DNA from 3 places in the Bacillus sp. z14 (2026) genome. Region 1 is predicted to be linked to each of the others. Evidence: riboswitches for the same ligand, from Rfam matches in the RefSeq annotation. Region 1 holds a riboswitch; each other region holds the start of a gene.

What was found. Region 1 has a riboswitch for S-adenosylmethionine ahead of AC4G3O_RS11610 (methionine ABC transporter ATP-binding protein). Riboswitches for the same ligand answer to the same signal wherever they lie in the genome.
Region 2: linked by a shared signal. The riboswitch ahead of AC4G3O_RS13715 (methionine ABC transporter ATP-binding protein) and the one ahead of AC4G3O_RS11610 (methionine ABC transporter ATP-binding protein) in region 1 are both predicted to bind S-adenosylmethionine.
Region 3: linked by a shared signal. The riboswitch ahead of metK (methionine adenosyltransferase) and the one ahead of AC4G3O_RS11610 (methionine ABC transporter ATP-binding protein) in region 1 are both predicted to bind S-adenosylmethionine.

What each region holds. Positions count from the first base shown of each region.
Region 1 is NZ_JBZFQK010000003.1:104,306-111,514, forward strand. It holds gene AC4G3O_RS11580 (cysteine desulfurase) at 1-212, opposite strand, end outside; gene sufD (Fe-S cluster assembly protein SufD) at 212-1,516, opposite strand; gene sufC (Fe-S cluster assembly ATPase SufC) at 1,534-2,319, opposite strand; gene AC4G3O_RS11595 (YuzK family famiily protein) at 2,679-2,831, opposite strand; gene AC4G3O_RS11600 (MetQ/NlpA family ABC transporter substrate-binding protein) at 3,114-3,947, opposite strand; gene AC4G3O_RS11605 (methionine ABC transporter permease) at 3,961-4,629, opposite strand; gene AC4G3O_RS11610 (methionine ABC transporter ATP-binding protein) at 4,626-5,657, opposite strand; SAM riboswitch class I at 5,771-5,882, opposite strand; gene AC4G3O_RS11615 (O-acetylhomoserine aminocarboxypropyltransferase/cysteine synthase family protein) at 5,976-7,209, opposite strand, start outside.
Region 2 is NZ_JBZFQK010000003.1:568,856-576,064, forward strand. It holds gene AC4G3O_RS13710 (methionine ABC transporter permease) at 1-389, opposite strand, end outside; gene AC4G3O_RS13715 (methionine ABC transporter ATP-binding protein) at 407-1,426, opposite strand; SAM riboswitch class I at 1,549-1,660, opposite strand; gene AC4G3O_RS13720 (YrzE family protein) at 1,890-3,572, shown strand; gene AC4G3O_RS13725 (amino acid ABC transporter substrate-binding protein/permease) at 4,252-5,697, shown strand; gene AC4G3O_RS13730 (amino acid ABC transporter ATP-binding protein) at 5,684-6,412, shown strand; gene AC4G3O_RS13735 (undecaprenyl-diphosphate phosphatase) at 6,762-7,209, shown strand, end outside.
Region 3 is NZ_JBZFQK010000005.1:222,312-229,520, reverse strand. It holds gene pckA (phosphoenolpyruvate carboxykinase (ATP)) at 1-723, opposite strand, end outside; SAM riboswitch class I at 1,102-1,230, shown strand; gene metK (methionine adenosyltransferase) at 1,364-2,563, shown strand; gene asnB (asparagine synthase (glutamine-hydrolyzing)) at 2,761-4,656, shown strand; gene AC4G3O_RS16215 (C39 family peptidase) at 4,653-5,504, opposite strand; gene AC4G3O_RS16210 (gamma carbonic anhydrase) at 5,608-6,138, opposite strand; gene AC4G3O_RS16205 (alpha/beta hydrolase) at 6,249-7,052, shown strand; gene AC4G3O_RS16200 (tetraprenyl-beta-curcumene synthase family protein) at 7,075-7,209, shown strand, end outside.

The DNA.
Region 1 (7,209 bases):
CGTGCTCCCTCATAAGCATCCGTGGCCATCGTTCCAAGTGTGTGAACACCACGGTGTACATTAGAGTTATACCGCTTGTAATACTCATCAATAGTCTGAATAACGGATGCTGGCTTCTGCGAAGTTGCGGCACTGTCCAGATATACTAATGAATGACCATTGACTTTCTCATTTAAAATTGGGAAAAGTTCTTTAATATTCGTTGGAATCATTATTTAACTTTCCTTTCAATTACCTCAGTCAACTGCTTTTTAACAGCTTCAACAGGTAATTGATTTACTACTGGGGCAAGGAACCCATGGATAATTAAACGTTCTGCTTCTGTTTTACTGATCCCTCTGCTCATTAAATAATAAAGCTGAATTGGATCCACACGGCCTACAGAAGCTGCGTGTCCAGCTGTTACATCATCTTCATCAATTAACAGAATAGGGTTTGCATCCCCACGTGCTTTCGGACTAAGCATTAATACTCTGGATTCCTGTACAGCATCAGCTTTAGTGGCACCATGTTCAATCTTACCGATACCATTAAAAATGGAGGATGCTTCATCCTTCATAACACCGTGCTTCAGGATATATCCATTTGAGTTTTTACCAAAATGAACAACTTTAGTTGTAAAGTTTTGAGTTTGTTTACCAGTACCAACCACTACTGTTTTAGTATCACCATATGAACCATTACCATGTAGGTTTGTAATATTCTCTGAAATAGTATTACCATCGTTCATTAAGCCCAATGCCCATTCCACTCGTCCATCATTTCCTACATATGCATTACGGTTTACATAGGTTTTCATATCTTTAGATAATGTATCAACTGCACCATATTTAACGACCGCATTGTTGCCGACGATAACCTCAGAAATGATATTTCCAATAGTCTCTTTGCCGTCAACCAATGAAATATAGTTTTCAACGTACGTTACGGAGCTGCACTCTTCAGCAACAACAAGTACGTGATTATATAATTCAGTCTCAGCATTATCAATCATGAAGATAGCCTGGATGGGTTCTTCAATAACCACGTTGCGTGGGATATAAAGAAAAGCTCCACCATTAAAGAGTGCTGCATGTAAAGCTGTAAGCTTATTCGTTTTTACAGGAACACTTGTAGTCATGAAGTATTTTTGCAAAAGTTCAGGATGTTCTTTAGCAGCAGTCCTGATATCTGTAAAAATAACACCTTTATCTTTAAGTTCCTGAGATACTGTCAAATAAGCAGCTGTATTGTTTCGTTGTACATACAAACTTCTGTTCTCATCAGGATTGATCAGCTTTTTCACGTCTTCAGCAAGTTCATCAATAGATGTAAATGTCTCGCTTGTAACGGAGTTCACTTTCATATCCTCTAATTGCCATTTATCAATCTTCGTTTTATCAGGTCTCGGCATAGGTAGCTCAGCTGAGGCAGAAAGGGCGTCTAAACGGAAGCTTTCAAGCCAGGCAGGCTCACTATGTGCTTTTGAAAAAGATGATACAACATCTTTTTCGAGTAATGTAGTTTCGATTGTCATAACGATCCTCCTATTGCTTATGCTTCAATTCCTACTGTTTCGTCTTCAATACCTAATTCTTTTTTAATCCAGTCATATCCTTCTGCTTCTAAGCGTTGCGCTAGTTCTGCTCCACCGGATTTCACGATTTTACCTTGCATCATTACGTGAACATAATCTGGAGTAATGTAGTTCAATAAGCGTTGATAGTGAGTAATCATTAGGCAGCCAAAATCTTCGTTTCTCATTTGGTTGATTCCTTTGGAAACAACTTTCAGCGCATCAATATCTAAACCGGAGTCGATTTCATCAAGAATCGCAATGGCTGGTTGCAGCATTAATAATTGAAGGATTTCATTACGTTTCTTTTCACCGCCGGAAAAGCCTTCATTTAAATAACGTTGAGCCATATCTTGATCCATTTCTAATAGATCCATTTTTTTATCCATTTCTTTAATGAATTTCATTAAGGAAATTTCGTCTCCTTCTTCACGTTTACTGTTAATAGCAGAACGCATGAAGTCGGCATTAGTAACCCCAGTAATTTCACTTGGGTATTGCATTGCTAAAAATAGACCGGCACGAGCACGTTCGTCAACTTCCATTTCAAGAACATCTTCACCGTCCATTGTGATGGAACCACTTGTTACTTCATATTTTGGGTGACCCATGATAGCAGATGACAATGTAGATTTTCCTGTACCATTTGGCCCCATAATTGCATGGATTTCTCCACCTTTAACTTCAAGGTTTACCCCTTTAAGAATCTCTTTACCTTCTATTGAAACATGTAAATCTTTAATTGTAAGAACTGAACCAGCCATTCTTATACCTCCAATATATAGTCATCTAAAGTTTTAGATTATTTCTATTCTCAATTTATTCTCATTACAATCTTATAACAAATCAAATCTAGATTCAACTTTTTGAAACGAGAAAATTACATAAAATGGACATAATATTTTAACATAATACTTAGCTTTACTGACATTATAATGTTAATTTTCACGAAAGAAAAGAACCAGCATGATCTTTACCAACCACCCTGATTTTAAAGACGGCAGTAACATTTTTGCACTAATTGAAAACATAAAAACAGGTAGAAGGAGAAATTGATTTTTCTTCCGCTACCTGTTTTTATGATTATCACTTTTAGAATTATTCACTTTATCACTTGATTCATTTACCCATGTACTCTTCTATTCACATCATTTAAGATTTGATTACTCTTCATATAACTACGTTCACGCTTCTCTTCTACTTTCATACGCACTTCAAGATTCTGACTGTAAACTTCATAGCCAACTCCATGTGCCTGCCTCATCGCTTTTTCCATTTCATCTGTTACTCTAAGCTGTAACTGATTGTCAAAGATAATGAATCATTCCTTTCCATTTATTATAATAAGGGTATCACTTTGCAGAAGAACCCTCAAAGTCTATATACCACACTGAGCACATCTTAAAAGTGATATTGCGTATTTCTTCTAGGAAATCCTTGATTATCCTGAAAAATAATACCAGAGAAGAAAATAATTCATTGGAAAAGCATCTTATAATACACCTATTATATGATAAAAAAGGTGCAGCTAAATGAATAGCTGCACCTTTTTTGTCTATTATTTATTTGATGGGATAACGGACCCTTTGTAGTTTTCATTAATGAAATCCTGGATATCTTTAGAATGAAGAACTTCAACCAATGTTTTAATTTCTTCCTTATTCTTATCCTCAGATCTAACAGCAATAATGTTTACGTATGGATTATTATCAGCACTTTCCAATGCAATCGCATCCTCAGCTGGTACAAGATCCGCTTCAATGGCATAGTTGGAATTAATCAGTACTGCATCGCCTTCATCATTATTGTAAACCTGCGTAAGCATAGGTGCTTCAATATCCGTTTTAAACTTTAAATTCTTCGGATTTTCCGCAATATCATCCACAGTTGCTTTAGTTTTATCAATGCCTTCTTTTAGCTTTATTAAGCCTTCTGTTTCTAGCATAGATAACATACGTCCATGATCAGCTACTGAGCTGCTCATAATGATGCTTGCGCCTTTTGGTAGGTCATCCAGGCTGTCGTATTTTTTAGAATAAACACCAATCGGTTCAATATGGATTCCGCCTGCATTGGCGAAATCATACCCATTATCCTTCACTTGACTCTCAAAATAAGGGATGTGTTGGAAATAGTTAGCGTCAATTGAGCCATCTTCCAATGCTTTATTCGGCATTACATAGTCTGTAAATACTTCAACTTCAAGTTTAATACCTTTTTCTTCAAGAAGAGTTGCTGCTTCTTCCAATATTTCTGCATGTGGAACATTTGATGCGCCAATTTTAATCGTTTTTAGTTCTTTGTCCCCGGAATTGGATTCATCTCCTGATCCACCGCAGGCTGCCAATAATAGGGTTAATCCTAAAACAAGTATGAACGATAACTTTTTCACTTTGGTTTCCTCCCTAGCGCTTATCTAATTTTCTTGTTATAAAATCTCCAATAAATTGGAGAATAAACACAATAATCAATACTAAAATAGTAGCAACAATCGTGACATCTGTCTGTCCGCGGCTAAACCCTTCCAAATAGGCAAGGTTTCCAAGTCCGCCCGCACCAATCATACCTGCCATCGCTGTATAACCTACAAGCGCAATTGCCGTAACTGTGATACCAGAAACAAGTGCAGGCAGAGATTCAGGAATTAGCACCTTCCATATGATTGTAAAGGAAGTGGCCCCCATCGATCTTGCTGCTTCGATTACACCTTTATCAATTTCACGCAATCCAATCTCAACCATTCGCGCATAGAATGGAGCAGCACCTATAATTAAAGCTGGCAAAGCCGCATTGACACCGATAATACTTCCTACTAATGCCTTTGTGAAAGGAATTAACAACACGATTAGAATAATGAATGGAATGGAACGGAATATGTTAACGAAAGCACCTACAATTCCGTAAATCACTTTGTTTTCCCACATATTCCCCTTTGAGGTCAAGAATAATAGCAGACCCAATATAATTCCAAGGAAAAAAGTTGCGATTAATGAGACACCTGTCATATACAAGGTTTCCCATGTCTTTTCATAAATTCGTTCCCAAACTACATTTGGTAATAATGTTTCCATCATTCTGAAATCACCTCCACACCAATTTCCTGATTGTGGAGATAGTCAATCGCTTTCGCCACTTCAGCAGCATCACCGTCTACATGAATAAATAACGTTCCATAGGACCCGTGCTGAGTCTGCGAAATTTTACCCTGTAATATGTTTACATTGATTTTGTAAGAGCGGATAACCTCTGATAAAACAGGGGTTTCAGCTGATTCGCCAATAAAGGATAATTGTACAACTTTCCCCGTCGGATATTCAGCAAGCAAATGCTCAATCGTCTCTTTCGTTTCTTCTGGCTCAGTCACTTGCTGTACAAATCGTTTAGTAATCGGAGCATTTGGTTTTTTAAATACATCAAGTACTTTTCCGCTCTCGACCACTTTCCCCATCTCCATCACAGCAACGCGATGACAGATTTTACGAATAACATGCATTTCATGTGTAATTAATACGATTGTCAAGCCAAGTCTTTTATTTATATCAACGAGCAAATCCAAAATATCGTCTGTAGTCTGAGGATCAAGTGCTGATGTCGCCTCGTCACAAAGAAGAACCTGTGGATTGTTCGCTAATGCGCGCGCTATACCGACCCGCTGCTTCTGACCGCCGCTCAACTGAGATGGATAAGCATTTTCACGGCCATCTAATCCTACCAGACTTACAAGTTCCTTCACTCTTTCTTTACGTACCTTGCTTGGTACGCCCGCAATTTCTAAAGGAAACTCTATATTTTCGCTGACTGTCCTTGACCAGAGGAGATTAAAGTGTTGAAAAATCATACTTATTTCCATTCTGGCTTTTCTTAATTCAGCGCCTTTTATAGCAGCCATATCTTTGCCTGCCACCAAGACACTGCCTTCTGTTGGCTTCTCTAAACCGTTCAGCATTCTAATGAGGGTACTTTTTCCCGCACCGCTGTACCCAATAATTCCAAAGATCTCGCCTTTTTCAATAGATAATGAGACTTGATCCACTGCTTTGACAGCTGATGAACGTTTAAATGTTCCTGAGAAGGTCTTCGATACATCACGTAATGTAATCATGAAAAGTTCACCTGCTCTTTCTATCAACCTATAATTAAAGAATAACTTCAGTTAAACAAAAATGCCTTTCTGCGGAGGCAGAAAGGCATGATTTATTTATAACATGTTCCTTTCTCTCATCTCCCAGGATTTATTATCCTGTGTGAATTGGCACCTTTTCAATCATAAATGATTGCCGGTTGCCGGGCGTCAAAGGGCACTTCCCTCGGCCTCTCTTGATAAGAGTACTAAACTATTCAATTAAATCTAACTGTCTGCTATCCTATCATGTTGAAGAAAGAACTGTCAACACCAAAGTCTGCATAGCATGTTCAATATTTATTTCACAACCACCTCAGTGGAAGCTATACCTGTTGCTTTTTCAATCGCAAGCTCCAATTCTTCAATTAGATCTTCTGCATGTTCAATTCCAACAGACAGTCTGATTAAATCCTCCTGTACACCTGATGCTTTTAATCCCTCTTCACTTAGTTGCTGATGAGTCGTGCTTGCCGGATGGATAATTAGGCTCTTTGCATCTCCCACATTGGCCACATGGGACCACAGTTCAACGGAATCAATCAGTTTTTTACCTGCCTCACGTCCACCCTTTATTCCAAAAACAACGACTGCTCCAGCACCTTTGGGTAAATATTTCTTCGTTTTTTCGTAATCAGGGTGATCTGAATCTCCTGGATACAAGACCCACGATACAGCCGGATGCTGTTTTAAATAGTCAACTATTAATCTCGTATTGGCTACATGCTCCTTCATCCTCACATGCAGAGTTTCCAATCCGAGAATAAATTGAAAGGCATTGTACGGGCTTAAGGAAGGACCTAAATCTCTCAACAGCTGAACTCTGGCCTTCACAATAAATGCTGCTGCACCAATTGCTTCACTGTAAATCAGATCATGATAGCTTGGATCGGGTTCAGTAAAGCCCGGAAATTTAGATGAATTCCAGTCAAACTTCCCTCCATCGACTATGACCCCGCCTAATGTGGTTCCATTTCCAAGCAGCCATTTCGTAGCTGAGTGTACGACGATATCCGCTCCAAACTCAATCGGACGGGATAAATAAGGAGTTGCAAATGTATTATCAATGATTAACGGAATTCCAGCTTCATGAGCAATTTCCGCCACCCGTTCAATATCAAGAACCTGCAGGCTTGGATTTCCAATCGTTTCTCCAAAAATAGCTTTGGTCTTTGATGTAATCGCTTCTCTAAAATTTTCAGTGTCACTTGGATCCACGAACCTTACGTTAATACCATACTTAGGGAGAGTATTGGCAAATAAATTGTAGGTTCCGCCGTATAGAGTGGACGCAGAGATAATTTCATCACCTGCTCCCGCAATATTTAGGATTGAGAGTGTTATAGCTGCAGCACCACTTGATACCGCTAAAGATCCAATGCCACCTTCTAATTCTGCTATACGTTCTTCGAATACACTTGAAGTTGGATTATGGATTCTAGTATAAATATAGCCAGTCTCAGCTAATCCAAATAAATCCGCAGCATGATCTGTGTCTTTAAATAAATAAGCATTCGTCTGGTAAATCGGCACG
Region 2 (7,209 bases), 460 kb from region 1:
CATTCAGTCGCGCCCATTGACTGAGCTGCTTCAATAATTCCCTTATCAACTTCCAATAATGAATTTTCAACCAATCTGGCAATATAAGGACCTGCATAAAATACAAGCGGTACAATGGCGGCATTCGTTCCAATCGCCGATCCAACAACCAATCGTGTAAATGGAATCAAAGCCACCAATAAAATAATGAAGGGAACCGAGCGTAAAATATTAATGATTGGGTTCAATATATTAAACACCCACTTATTCTCCAGAATGTGACCCTTTCTCGTTATGACGAGTAAAATCCCTAAAGGCAATCCAATCACGGCCGCGAATAGTAAGGAGAAGAAAACCATATAGAGTGTGTCACTGAATCCAATCAGTAACTGTTCAAGTGTAATTTCCATTCCTAAAAACTGTTCATTCATGATAGCTTAACCTCCTGCAAGAGCACATCCTCACTCTCTATGTATTGGATCGCCTTCTTTATTTCTTCTGTTTCACCGATGACCTCAACGATTAAATTCCCAAAAGGGGTTTCCTGTATTTCAGAAATATTGGCAGAAAGAACACTTAAATGGACATCAAAACTTTTCGCCACTGTTGAAAGTAGATGCTTGCCAGACGAAGATCCCAAAAAATTAAGTTTCCAAACTGCTGGTTTATTCTCCTTTAAGGATTTCAAAAAGCTCTGCGGAATCTCGTCGTGAATGACTGTTCTAACAAACCGCTTGGCAACCTCAGTGGTTGGCTTGGAAAAAATATCAAGAACAGGACCCTGCTCAACAACCCTCCCATTTTCCATGACAGCGACCTTATTGCATATCTCTTTAATCACCGACATTTCATGTGTAATAAGCAAAATTGTTATATTGTATTCTCGGTTTATTTTTTTCAATAGCTCTAAAACATCCCTGGTCGTCTGCGGATCCAATGCCGATGTAGCTTCGTCACATAGCAGGATAGATGGATTCGTGGCCAGAGCTCTCGCAATTCCAACCCTCTGCTTCTGTCCCCCTGACAATTCATCCGGGTAACTTCGACCCTTAGCTGATAACCCCACGAACTCCAGTAATTCTCGAACTCTATTTTGAATCGTTTCTTTACGAACGCCGGATAGTATCAATGGAATCGCTACATTATCAAATACCGTCTTAGATTGAAGTAAATTGAAATGTTGAAAGATCATCCCGATTTTCTTTTTCTCTGCCCTTAATTCCTTTGCTTTGAGACTGGCAAACGATTTACCATTCAAAAGGACCTCCCCCTCAGTAGGCCGTTCAAGCATATTAACTAAACGCAAAAGTGTACTTTTCCCGGCCCCGCTGTATCCTACCACTCCAAAAATATCCCCTTTTTCAACCGTTAAATGAACGCCTCTCAGAGCATCTACGCTTTGACCATTTGCTTGATATGACTTTTTTATGTTTCGAAACTCAATCATGTTCTCTCCTCCAGGCCTAAAAAATTCGAAATGCAAAAAGCCCCTTCTGTCATTAGACAGAAGAGGCTTTGTATGAACATATACATAAAAAGACAAGTAGAAATATGTTCGCTTAAAGCTTCCTCTTATCTCTCAAACAGATGTTTGTTGGAATTAGCACAGTATTTTTACCATAGTAAAAATCCGCTGCCGAAGTATCATAGGGCCAAATCCCTCCACTTCTCTCGATAAGAATCGCTTGCTATTCAATTAAATTTGATGTTTCCAACTATATCCTATCTTGTTTAGCAATGTCAATAATAATTTATAATATTTAAAATATTTTTGATTTATAATAAAGAATATCCTAAATCAAGTTACAGCAACTAAAATTCATGAATATTTCCAATTCATGAATCATTTTGGCCAGTTATTCGTATAGGATATTAAGGTAAATTATAGAAAAAATAAGGAGGGGTACTTTGTGGGAAATATCTTCATCTATTCCATTATCATTGGGATTATATCGGCACTTATTCTTGTGCCATTCAAAAATAATGAAAAATTACGTATCCATATGAAGGGGAAAACAAAACTGCTTGTTTTTGTCAGCTTAGCTGCATTAATCACGATTGGAGCATTTTTATTTTATTACTTCACCCTATTGGATCAAACTATCTCTTCTCTTTGGATTTTTGTCATCATACTAACCTTGCTGGGTTCAATGCTTGCTACGGGTATGGAGAGAACCATTAAGGGTATTTTATTTGCAGGTAGTTTGCTTGTCGGTCTCTATTTTTTAACGGCATTTCTGTTCAATGCCGATGAAAAGTATACTATAGCTAAAATGGACATCAAAGAAGAAATTCAAACATTTGATGAAAATAAAAAGCCGGCCAGCGTGCCTCCTCAATACGCGCGCAATAAAATGAAAAAAGCATTTGGCCAGGTACCAAATACGAGCTACTACGAATTAGGGAATTTACAAATCCAAAAAGTAGATGGTGAGTATGTTTATATTGCTCCAGTCGAATTTTCAGGATTCTTCAAATGGCTGAAAGGGAAAGAAACTCCTGGTTACTTTATATTGAGTGCTACAGATTCATCAGCCAACCCAAAATTTGTTGATGCAGAAATGATCTACACTCCTTCTGCATTCTTCAATAAAGAAACAGAGCGCCGTATTCGTCTACAGTATCCATCCTACATATTCTATGGGGATTCACAGCTTGAAGTAGATGATAATGGCACGCCATTTTATATTCGCTCTTATGGTGATTTTGTCTCTGCCAGAAATGGCTTTAAGGTAAAAGGTGTTGTGGTGATGGATGCCAAAACTGGGAAGTCCAACTCTTATTCCCTTTCTGAAGCGCCCGAATTTATTGATGGTGCCGTTGCACCAGAAGTCGTCAGTACACAAAACAGCTACTTCGGAAATTATATTCATGGCTATTGGAACAGCCTATTTGGAAAATCAGATGTTAAACTGCCTTCTGATGAGGGTACCGAAGCGAATGTAAGTCCGATCTTTGATGAAAATGGAGATATGTATTATTTCACTGATTTCACGAGTCCTAAAGAAGGCGTCGATTCTATGCTCGGCTATGCGCTCACAAATTCCAGGACAGGTAAAGCTGTCTATTATACAGGTAATATGGAGGAATCCTACATGGATTCACAGGGTGCCCTGCAAATTATCGAGAAGAAGTTTATAGAAAAGAAATGGGAAGGAGAAATGCCCATCATCTATAATTTTTACGGTGAAGCCAGTTGGTTAACAGGAGTCCTGGATTCAAATGGATTCCTACAAAATTATTTCATTGTATCTGCTGCCAATCCTGAAATAACAGCATATGGGTCAACGCCAAATGAAGCCTTAAAGCTATACAAAACAGCACTTCAAAAAGGCGGCGGAACGGTTAACGGCACCTCCACAAGTGTTGAGAAGAAAATCGATGGGAAAGTTATCAGAGTCTATAAAGAAAAATCAGGTGAATATACCGTCGTTTCGTTCCTTCTGGATAATGGACAAAGCTACAATATGTCCTCTGAAAAGGATCCTTTGATCATATATCTGCAGGAAAACGATGAGGTATCTGTAACGTACCTGGATACCGGGGAAAACTTTTTACCTGTTAACGGTATTACAATTAAGAATTTACAATAATATATACTGAAGAAAATAGATCATCCTCACTCGAGGATTGATCTATTTTTTAACAACTGGACTAATTTTATTATCCATATTTAAATTATTGTTAAATATATAGTTAGAATCGTGTTGAATAGGGTAAATAAAATTAGTCATAAATACTCATAATAGGTAGTGTTTACATTATTAAGAGGAGGGCTTTGGAGTTAAATTCTATAGATCAATACCCATACTGGATGTAGTTCCAAAAGAATTAGAGCACAAATGGAAATATACTTTAGAATTCATTCTTCAGAACTAAAATTTGCTTAAGATACACTTACATGGTTAAAGCATTCTCAGCTGTTTTCCATACATAATCAGTATTAATATGTGAGTTAGATTATTTTCACATAACATTTAGGAAGTACTTTCCATTTACAAATCTCTATATATTTTATTAGATTAAATACGTATAATACTGCTCTTTTTTTATTTCTCCACCCTTTATTACATCTTTTTCTTCACAACAAATAAATGGAAATCTTATAGTAATCTAATATTATTTGGTAAGTATTGATTGCCAAAAAACCGTATCTTTATATATACTCATAGAGATACATACATTCTGTTATAAGATTAAAACATCCCTTTTAACCCGCCCCAATTGGATATAGAGGGTTTTTAAACGTTACTTATATGAAGGAGGTTCACAATGAAGAAATTTTCAAAATTCACATTCCTAATAGCAATGGCTATTGTCATGATTGCTTCATTTATATTCCCGGCTTTAAACACGAAAGCAGAAGGAAAAAAATATGAGATTGCAACAGATATTACATTTGCCCCATTTGAATTCCAGGAAACGAATGGCGAATTTGTAGGTATAGATATCGATTTACTCAATGCTATAGCTGAAAATCAAGGGTTTGAAGTAGAAATTAAGCCGCTTGGATTTAATGCAGCCGTACAAGCACTAGAGTCCAATCAAGTAGACGGCGTTATTGCCGGAATGAGTATAACAGATGAAAGACAACTGAAATTTGATTTCTCCGATCCCTATTTTGAATCTGGTGTCGTAATGGCGGTTGCCGAGGGAAATGAAGAGATTAAATCCTATGAAGATTTAAAAGGAAAAAAGGTAGCCATTAAAACAGGTACAGAAGGTGCCAGCTTTGCAGAAAGCATAAAAGATAAATATGGCTTTAAAACGGTAACCTTTGATGATTCCGCCAATATGTATGACGATGTTAAAACAGGTAACTCTGCAGCTGTTTTTGATGATTACCCAGTTCTGGCATATGGGATTACGCAAGGCAACGGATTAGAAATCGTTACTGAAAAAGAAAAAGGCGGCTCCTATGGATTTGCTGTCGCTAAAGGGCAAAATGCGGAATTGATTGAGCAGTTCAATACAGGTCTAGCCAATCTAAAAGAATCCGGTGAATATCAGGATATTATGGATAAGTACTTGAAGGCAGAAAAAAGCACCGATACTAATAACGGTTTCTTCGGCTTATTAGAATCAAGTATGCCAAGTCTGTTAAAAGGTCTTCAAATGACCCTGATATTGACTGTCGTATCTCTCGTTATAGCATGTATCCTAGGTATTATATTTGGTCTGATGCGTGTGTCCCATCTCAAAATCTTAAGGGCAATCGGCGTCATTTACGTAGATATCTTTAGAGGAACTCCACTGATTGTTCAAGCTTTCTTTATCTATTTCGGTATTCCAGCAGCACTTGACTTCCGTATATCTGCAGTTGCTGCCGGTATCATAACATTAAGCTTAAATGCTGGTGCATATATGGCTGAAATTGTACGCGGTGGTATCGAATCCGTTGATAAGGGACAAATGGAAGCTGCCCGAAGCCTTGGTCTTCCATATAAAAAGGCAATGGCAAAGGTTATCCTTCCACAGGCAATCCGTCTGATGATTCCATCTATCATTAACCAATTTATCATTACATTAAAAGATACCTCTATCCTATCCATCATTGGTATTAATGAATTGACTCAAAGCGGAAAAATCATTATTGCCAGAAACCTTGAGTCCTTCCAAATGTGGCTGATTGTAGGGTTTATATACTTTATCATTATTATGATTTTAACTAAGGTATCAAACCGTATGGAAAGGAAGATCCAAAATGGGAAAGCTTAAAGTAAAAGGATTAAAAAAATCATACGGGAAGCTGGAAGTACTAAAGGATATCAGTCTTGAGGTTAAAGAAGGCGAAGTTGTCTGCTTAATCGGCCCTTCTGGATCCGGTAAAAGTACACTTCTGCGCTGCCTCAATTTACTTGAAGAAGTAAATGAAGGTGACGTAACAGTTGATGATAAACATTTAACTGATAAAAACACAGACATTAATAAAGTTAGGGAAAATATCGGAATGGTATTCCAGCATTTCAATCTCTTCCCGCATATGACAGTACTAGATAATATTACTTTGGCTCCTGTTGAGCTGAATAAAGCTACAAAAGAAGAAGCAAAAAAAATCGGCTTAAAGCTATTGGCTCGTGTGGGTCTTGAAGATAAGGCCAATGCCATGCCAGCTCAACTGTCCGGCGGACAAAAACAACGTGTGGCGATTGCACGAGCTCTTGCCATGAACCCTGACATTATGTTGTTTGATGAGCCTACGAGTGCACTTGATCCCGAAATGGTCGGTGAGGTTCTGAATGTTATTAAACAGCTTGCACAAGAGGGTATGACCATGGTAATTGTGACTCATGAAATGGGCTTTGCCCGTGAAGTAGCTGATCAGGTCATCTTTATGGATGGCGGTTATGTTGTGGAAAGAGGAACACCTGAAGAAATCTTCTCCAATCCGCAAAATGAACGAACTAAGGATTTTCTTGATAAAGTTTTATAAGGATAAGTTAGGGCACAGTGCTTAAGCACTGTGCCCTTTAGTATTTCTATTTTGATAACCTCCTTCTTGCTGATGTAATGACTATCCATATATGCAGTTACTAAAAGGCCTGATATATATGAATCCTGCCTTTACTCTGATATAAACTTCTATTTCCTGGTTACATGCAACCCTTCATGCAAACACTCCAATATTTTCATAAAAACCTTTATTACGCGCAAAATAAACTTTAGTATTAATCCAGTTCCCTTACTTTCTGAATTTTCCAGTTTCGAACCGTTCTCTCCAAATGATATTATTATTTTAGTATAATAAATAAAAGTAAAAGCTATAAAATAGGAGTGTTAAAATGGATTCAATTAGCTTTATTGAAATAATACAATTTGTTTTTTTAGGATTACTGCAAGGTCTTACTGAACCTATCCCTGTATCTTCAAGTGGCCACTTGGTCATCTTTCAGCATTTTTTCGGACTTAACATTCCGGGATTAAGCTTTGAGTTGTTTGTAAACTTTGCGTCCCTACTGGCCGTTATCTTTATTTATCGAGCAGATTTAATGAAGTTGATTAAAAATGGATTTTCCTATTTAACAGGTTCTGATAAATCTACCGCCACGAAAAAGGATTTTTATTTTATTCTTTACTTAATTGTTGCTACAATTCCAGCTGCATTTATCGGTCTTTTCTTTGAGGATCAAATCGCATCTATTTTTAAGGGTGTACGTGTCATTGGCTTTGCGCTGATTATCACAGGTATTGCTTTATGGCTTATCCGTAATTTAGAGGGCAGGAAAGCTG
Region 3 (7,209 bases), on a different contig from region 1:
AGTAGTCTTTCCAGTGCCGGATAGGCCAAAGAAAAGAGCTACATCTCCCTCGAAACCTACATTTGCTGAACAATGCATAGAGAACACATTTTTCTCAGGCAACAGGTAATTCATGATTGAGAAAATGGATTTTTTCATTTCACCTGCATACTCGGTGCCTCCAATTAAGACGACTTTTTTCTCAAAAGAAATGATGATAAACGTCTCAGATTGTGTACCGTCCACGAGAGGGTTTGCTTTAAAACCTGGTGCTGAGATAATAGTAAACTCAGGAGAATGATTTTCAAGCTCTTCTTTAGTGGGGCGGATAAACAGCTGATGTACAAATAAATTGTGCCAGGCATATTCATTGATTACTTGTATAGGAAGGCGGTAGTCTGTTGCAGCCCCAGCAAACCCATTAAATACAAATAATTCATCTCGTTTTTCGAGGTAATCGATAACTTTATCATATAATTTAGAGAATGCGTCTTCAGATATTGCTTGATTGACGCTTCCCCAGGCTATTTTATCTTTAGTGGCAGCTTCCTCTACAATATATTTATCCTTTGGAGATCTGCCGGTATATTTACCTGTTTCGGCTTTAATCGCTCCAGTAGATGTGAGGATGCCCTCTTTTCTGGTTAATACTTTTTCAACTAATTGTGGCACTGAAAGCTGAATGTGAATATTATCATGAGTAAGTAATTGTTTCAATTCATTGGAAACTCCTACACTGTTCATAAGGTATCATCCTTTTCCAGAATTTTGGTAAGCATATTATATGGAAAATAGTATAACACATTTAATCGATTTATCCATACTAATTGTGTTAATTTTCAAAAATATGGTTTAATATAGTATATAAGAATAATTATTATTGTTTTCATTGGTGAAAGAATAGGAATATTAGTCAATATTGATGGATAAATAATAAAGTATATTTATTTGAATATTCGTAAATTAATTATATCAATATCATAATTGAAATGCGAATTTTAAGTTCTGACTGTACTTCTTTTAGAAAAAGGATGAAGCTAAAGTTTTATCTTAACAATATATTCCTGTTTATTTATTGACAGAAAATGATGGATAAGATATTATATACATTTGATATGGATACTCTTATCAAGACTCGGTGGAGAGACGAGCTCTATGAAGCCGGGGCAACCTGCAGTTTGATTCCTTTTAATGGAAATCACGCAAAGGTGCTAACTTGATGCAAGGTTATAATGCCTTGAACGATGAGAGTGAAAGGCAGATTTCTGAGACTCAGACCTTTCCTCTTTTCTTTATAAAGGGGAAGGGTCTTTTTTCGTATAATCAGGAGATAATTAAAGATAATGAGTAGCCATAAACAGGGAAACTGAAGGAGGAAATATACATGTCTAATAAGAGACATTTGTTTACATCAGAATCTGTAACAGAAGGTCATCCGGATAAAATTTGCGATCAGGTTTCTGATGCCATTTTGGATGAAATATTAGCAAAGGATCCAAATGCAAGGGTAGCCTGCGAAACATCTGTTACCACTGGATTAGTTTTAGTAGCGGGAGAAATCACTACTTCTACGTATGTGGATATTCCAAAAATTGTACGTGACACAATCAAAGGGATTGGTTATACACGTGCAAAATATGGTTTCGATGCAGAAACATGCGCTGTCTTAACCTCTATTGATGAACAATCTGCAGATATCGCCCAAGGTGTAGACCAAGCTTTGGAATCAAGAGAAGGCACGATGTCAGATGAAGAGATTGAAGCAATTGGGGCGGGAGATCAGGGTCTAATGTTCGGTTTTGCCTGCAACGAAACAGAAGAATTAATGCCTCTTCCTATTTCTCTTGCTCACCAATTATCTAGAAAGCTGGCTGAGGTTCGTAAACAAGAAGTTCTTCCATACTTGCGCCCTGATGGAAAAACACAAGTCACAGTGGAATATGATGAAAATAAAAATCCGGTAAGAATTGATACCATCGTAATCTCTACTCAGCATGACGCGGAAACAACACTGGATCAAATTAAGAAAGACTTAAAAGAACAAGTAATTAAACCGGTTGTTCCTGCTCACCTTATTGATGAACAAACTAAATATTTTATTAACCCAACGGGCCGTTTTGTTATTGGAGGTCCACAAGGGGATGCAGGCTTGACTGGCCGTAAAATCATTGTTGACACGTATGGTGGATACGCACGTCACGGTGGTGGAGCATTCTCTGGTAAAGATGCTACAAAAGTAGACCGTTCTGCTGCCTATGCAGCCAGATATGTAGCTAAAAATATTGTAGCAGCAGGTCTTGCAGATAAAGCAGAAGTTCAGCTGGCTTACGCGATTGGTGTAGCTCAGCCAGTATCTATATCCATTGATACGTTCGGTACAGGTAAAATTGAAGAGGAAAAATTAATTGAATTAGTACGTGCTAACTTTGATCTGCGCCCTGCAGGAATCATAAAAATGCTTGATTTAAGACGTCCGATTTATAAACAAACAGCAGCTTACGGACATTTTGGACGTAATGATTTAGATCTTCCTTGGGAGAAAACTGATAAAGTAGAAGTACTGCGTACGGAAGCTAACATCTAAGATAAACAGCATAAACATTTCAAGAAAGAGGGATAAACCCTCTTTCTTTTTTTGTCTAAATATGGTAATATTAGGAAACTATGAAATCGGGTATAATGGATCGTATTTTGTCGGGACCCTAGCTCATATCTAAAATCTAATTCTTTGATATTTTTAAATGAAAAACAGTCGAAAGTAAAGGTAGTGAGTGAATAATAATGTGTGGATTTGTAGGATGTATGCATGATCACCAACAAGCGAATCAGGATTCAGAACTAATTAAAAGTATGAATGACTTGATTACGCATAGAGGGCCGGATGACGAGGGGTATTATATAGATGAACATATCCAGCTTGGTTTCAGAAGACTAAGCATCATTGATATTGAATGTGGACATCAGCCCTTAACGTATGAAAATGAACGCTATTGGATTGTTTTTAACGGAGAAATATACAACTACTTGGAATTGAAAGTAGTGCTGGAAAAGGAAGGCATGGCGTTTTCTACAAATTCAGATACTGAAGTAATCCTGGCGGCATTTGTTCAATATGGGGAAAAGGCAGTTGAAATGCTTCGTGGGATGTTTGGGTTCGTGATTTGGGATAAACAGGAGAAATCTATTTTTGGTGCCCGTGATCCATTTGGGATTAAACCATTTTTTTATAAGGAAGATGGGGATAAGACCTATTTTGCTTCTGAAAAGAAAAGTATTATACACGCTATAGAAAAACAAGAATTGGATCATGTGTCTCTGCAGCATTATCTTACCTTTCAATTTACTCCAGAACCAGCAACGATGACAAAGTATGTGAAAAAATTATTGCCTGGACATTGCTTTACAAAGAAAATTGGAGAACCTATGGAAATCCGCCAATATTGGAAAGCGGAATTTAAACCTATTCTGCGCAGTGAACCAGATTGGATTAAAGAAATTCAAGATGTGATGTATGACAGTATCAGCATGCATATGCGCAGTGATGTACCCGTTGGTTCATTTCTTTCAGGTGGAATTGATTCTACAATCATCGCATCCATAGCTAAAGAATTTCATCCTGGAATTAAAACATTCTCAGTTGGATTTGAACAGAATGGTTTCAGTGAAATTGATGTAGCTAAAGAAACAGCTGACAAGCTTGGGGTAGAGAATATCAGCTATATTATATCGCCGCAGGAATATATGAGGGAACTGCCGAAAATTATGTGGCATATGGATGACCCGTTGGCAGACCCCGCTTGTGTTCCTTTATATTTCGTGGCAAGGGAAGCGCAAAAGCATGTAACGGTTGTTCTGTCAGGTGAAGGAGCGGATGAATTATTCGGAGGATACAATATTTACCGTGAGCCTCAATCCTTAGCCATGTTTAATAAAATTCCTGTACTTATGAAAAGAGCGCTAAAAAGAATTGCTGCCATGATGCCTGAAGGGGTAAAAGGCAAAAGTTTTATAGAGCGCGGCTGTACGCCGATTGAAGAACGCTATCTTGGAAATGCCAAGATGTTTATGGAGGAAGAGAAGGGGCAATTATTCAAATTATATAAATCAAAGCTGGATTATACTACGATAACACATCCGTTCTACGCAGAAACACCCGAATATGATGATGTGAGCAGAATGCAGTATATTGATATTCATACATGGCTGCGCGGAGATATATTAGTAAAAGCTGATAAGATGACGATGGCACATTCTCTTGAGCTTCGAGTGCCATTCCTTGATAAAAAAGTATTTGAGGTGGCATCCGGAATTCCAACTGATTTAAAAACTGCTCATGGAACGACCAAATATATACTTAGAAAAGCTGCAGAGGGAATCATTCCTGACCATGTATTAAATCGTAAGAAACTTGGTTTTCCAGTCCCTATCCGTCATTGGTTAAAAAATGAAATGTATGAATGGGCGATTACAATAATAAAAGAAAGCCAAACAGATCATTTGCTGGATAAGCAAGTCATTATGAATCTGTTCAATAATCATGTTACAGGTAAAGCGGATAATAGCCGTAAACTATGGACTGTATTGGTATTTATGATATGGTACTCTGTATATGTCGAAGAAAAATATCCTTTCCAGGCATTAGCTGAAAAGGATATGATAAGTGACCCAATCCATTAATCTTTATAGGTTATAGCCTGTTTTCCCATTTGCACCCACGCTTTTTCAAAATCAGCGGAGGGTGCTTTTTTATTTTTAATTCCTGTTAAGGGATCGTTAAAATAAATATAATGCTGATCATATCCCGTTACTACGACAGAATGCTCCTTATAAGTAATCGATATTTTCCCATTTGGTGTTTTCCAAGTATGGAAATAGGATGGATCCAGTTTTTCATAGGCTGTATTTATGATAACCCAGACGGGCCGATTGGTTGAGAGATACTTTTTGATTTGGTTGAAATCTCCATTGGTAAAATCGATTATTTTGCCAGGCATATAATGCTCAGCAAGTTTTTTTATAGGCTTATGATACACTCCGAGGCCAGGTTTATTAGTTGAATACATATCTCCAATAAATCCATCATTAGGATCACCGTAATGGATTTCACCATTTATTTTTTTTATTTTAGCTGGATTTTTTTTTATTTGCTGGGCAAGTTTTAATTTATCAGCATCCAATCCGGAATATTGAAGAAGCATAGCCAGGCTGGTTACTTCACATCCTCTTGGGAGCTCGGGCAGCTGTTTAACGATTGGCACATCAAGAAGTACTTTATCTTTGGCAGGAGGTTTTGCAGGTCGATTATCTTTGGTAATAGAAGTTGTTAAGCTTACTGACTTATCAATCATATTATTAATTTGATGAGCAAAGGAGTAATTTGAGTTATAGACCTTCCAGCCTGTATACAGGAAAGTGCCTATCAAAGAGATAACAATCAAAATAGATAGTGGCTGATATTGACGCCATAGGACCAAAATGATTGAAATGATACCAAATAACATGAAAATCAAAATGAAAGTATTCATAATCCTACTCCTGAAATTGATTTTAAAAAGGTGTATCATTTATAGCTAAATAATAAAGGGAATGGGTATACAATAAAGAGTATACCCTAATGAGGAATGATAATTAGTTATTCTCTTTTAAAGGTTGTATACTTGAATAATAGCGTGCTTTTTCTGCGTATTCCTTATTTATTCTTTCCATGTCTTTACGATCATCATCTGTTAATTCACGAATTACTTTAGCAGGTCTGCCGAAAGCGAGTGTGTTTGGTGGGATTTTTTTACCTTGAGATACTAAACTGCCTGCACCGATGAAGGCACCTTCTCCTATTTCAGCTCCGTCAAGAATAATGGAGCCCATCCCAATCAAAGCATTTTTCTTCACATGGCAACTATGGAGAATGACTTGATGGCCTATCGTCACATTATCTTCCAGTACCAATGGGTTGTTGGGACTTTGATGGAGGACTGAGTTATCTTGAATATTAACATTTTTACCGATAATCACAGGAGCGACATCACCTCTAATGACTGTGTTAAACCAAACACTTGAATTTTCACCGATTGTGACATCACCGCTGACAACTACATGATCTGCTAAATAAGCAGTTTGATCGATAGAAGGAATTTTATCTATATATTGATATAATTTCATTACAAAACCTCCGTTTTCTACTGTAAAATAGATAGTTAATAAAAGTGTACATATAAAGCGGTACAGTGTAAATAAAATAAAGCTAAACATCATACAGGAGGAGTTCATCTATGAAAAAGTGGGAAGCTGAGGGGAAAGCCTATGGTGTAATCGTGATTGTTCACGGCGCCATGGAGCATTCAGGCAGATATAAATGGTTAATTGAAAGATGGCTATCAGAAGGGTATCACGTAATTATTGGAGATTTGCCAGGTCAGGGAATGACTTCACGTGCAAATCGAGGGCATATTGACTCATTTGAGGATTATATTGATGAGGTTGATTCATGGGTGAACGAGGCTTATACATTTGGTTTGCCAGTATTCATGCTGGGTCATAGCATGGGAGGACTCATCATCATTAACATGCTTCAACTTAAAGAATATAATTTAGCGGGTATTATCCTATCTTCACCATGCTTTGGAACATTAATTCACCCTCCAAAATTACTTGAATCCATGTCAAAGGTTTTAAATCTTGTTTATCCTACATATAAAAAACCTTCAGGATTAACGGTTGAAATGGCAACGAGAAATCCAGAAGTTATTGAATTTGATTTGAACGATTCACTCTACATCACAAGTGTATCAGTCAGATGGTATCGTGAATTAATTTCAGCTATGAAGGATGCCTTTGATTTTGATGAGGATTTCCCGGATATTCCTGTTCTTGTTATGCAGGCAGGGGACGACAAAATAGTGGACAAGGCTATGGTTAGAGAATGGTTTAACTACTTTCCGGCATCCGAAAAGCATTATAAAGAATGGCCTAAGCTGTATCATGAAATATTTAATGAGCCAGAGAGAGAAGATGTATTTCTATATGCAAAGAGCTTTATTGAAGCGAGATTGCGCAATATAGGGTATATCGTTTAAGGGGTTAGGAGATGGGACACAAATGAAATTACCCACTAGTGATATCAGCTTAGTAAAGAATGTATACAGAAATGTATTTCCGGTTGTTCATCGGGAACTCGCGAGTTGGCAGGCAAAGGCAGAAAAAATCCCTAATGAAGAGCTGCGTACACAGGCC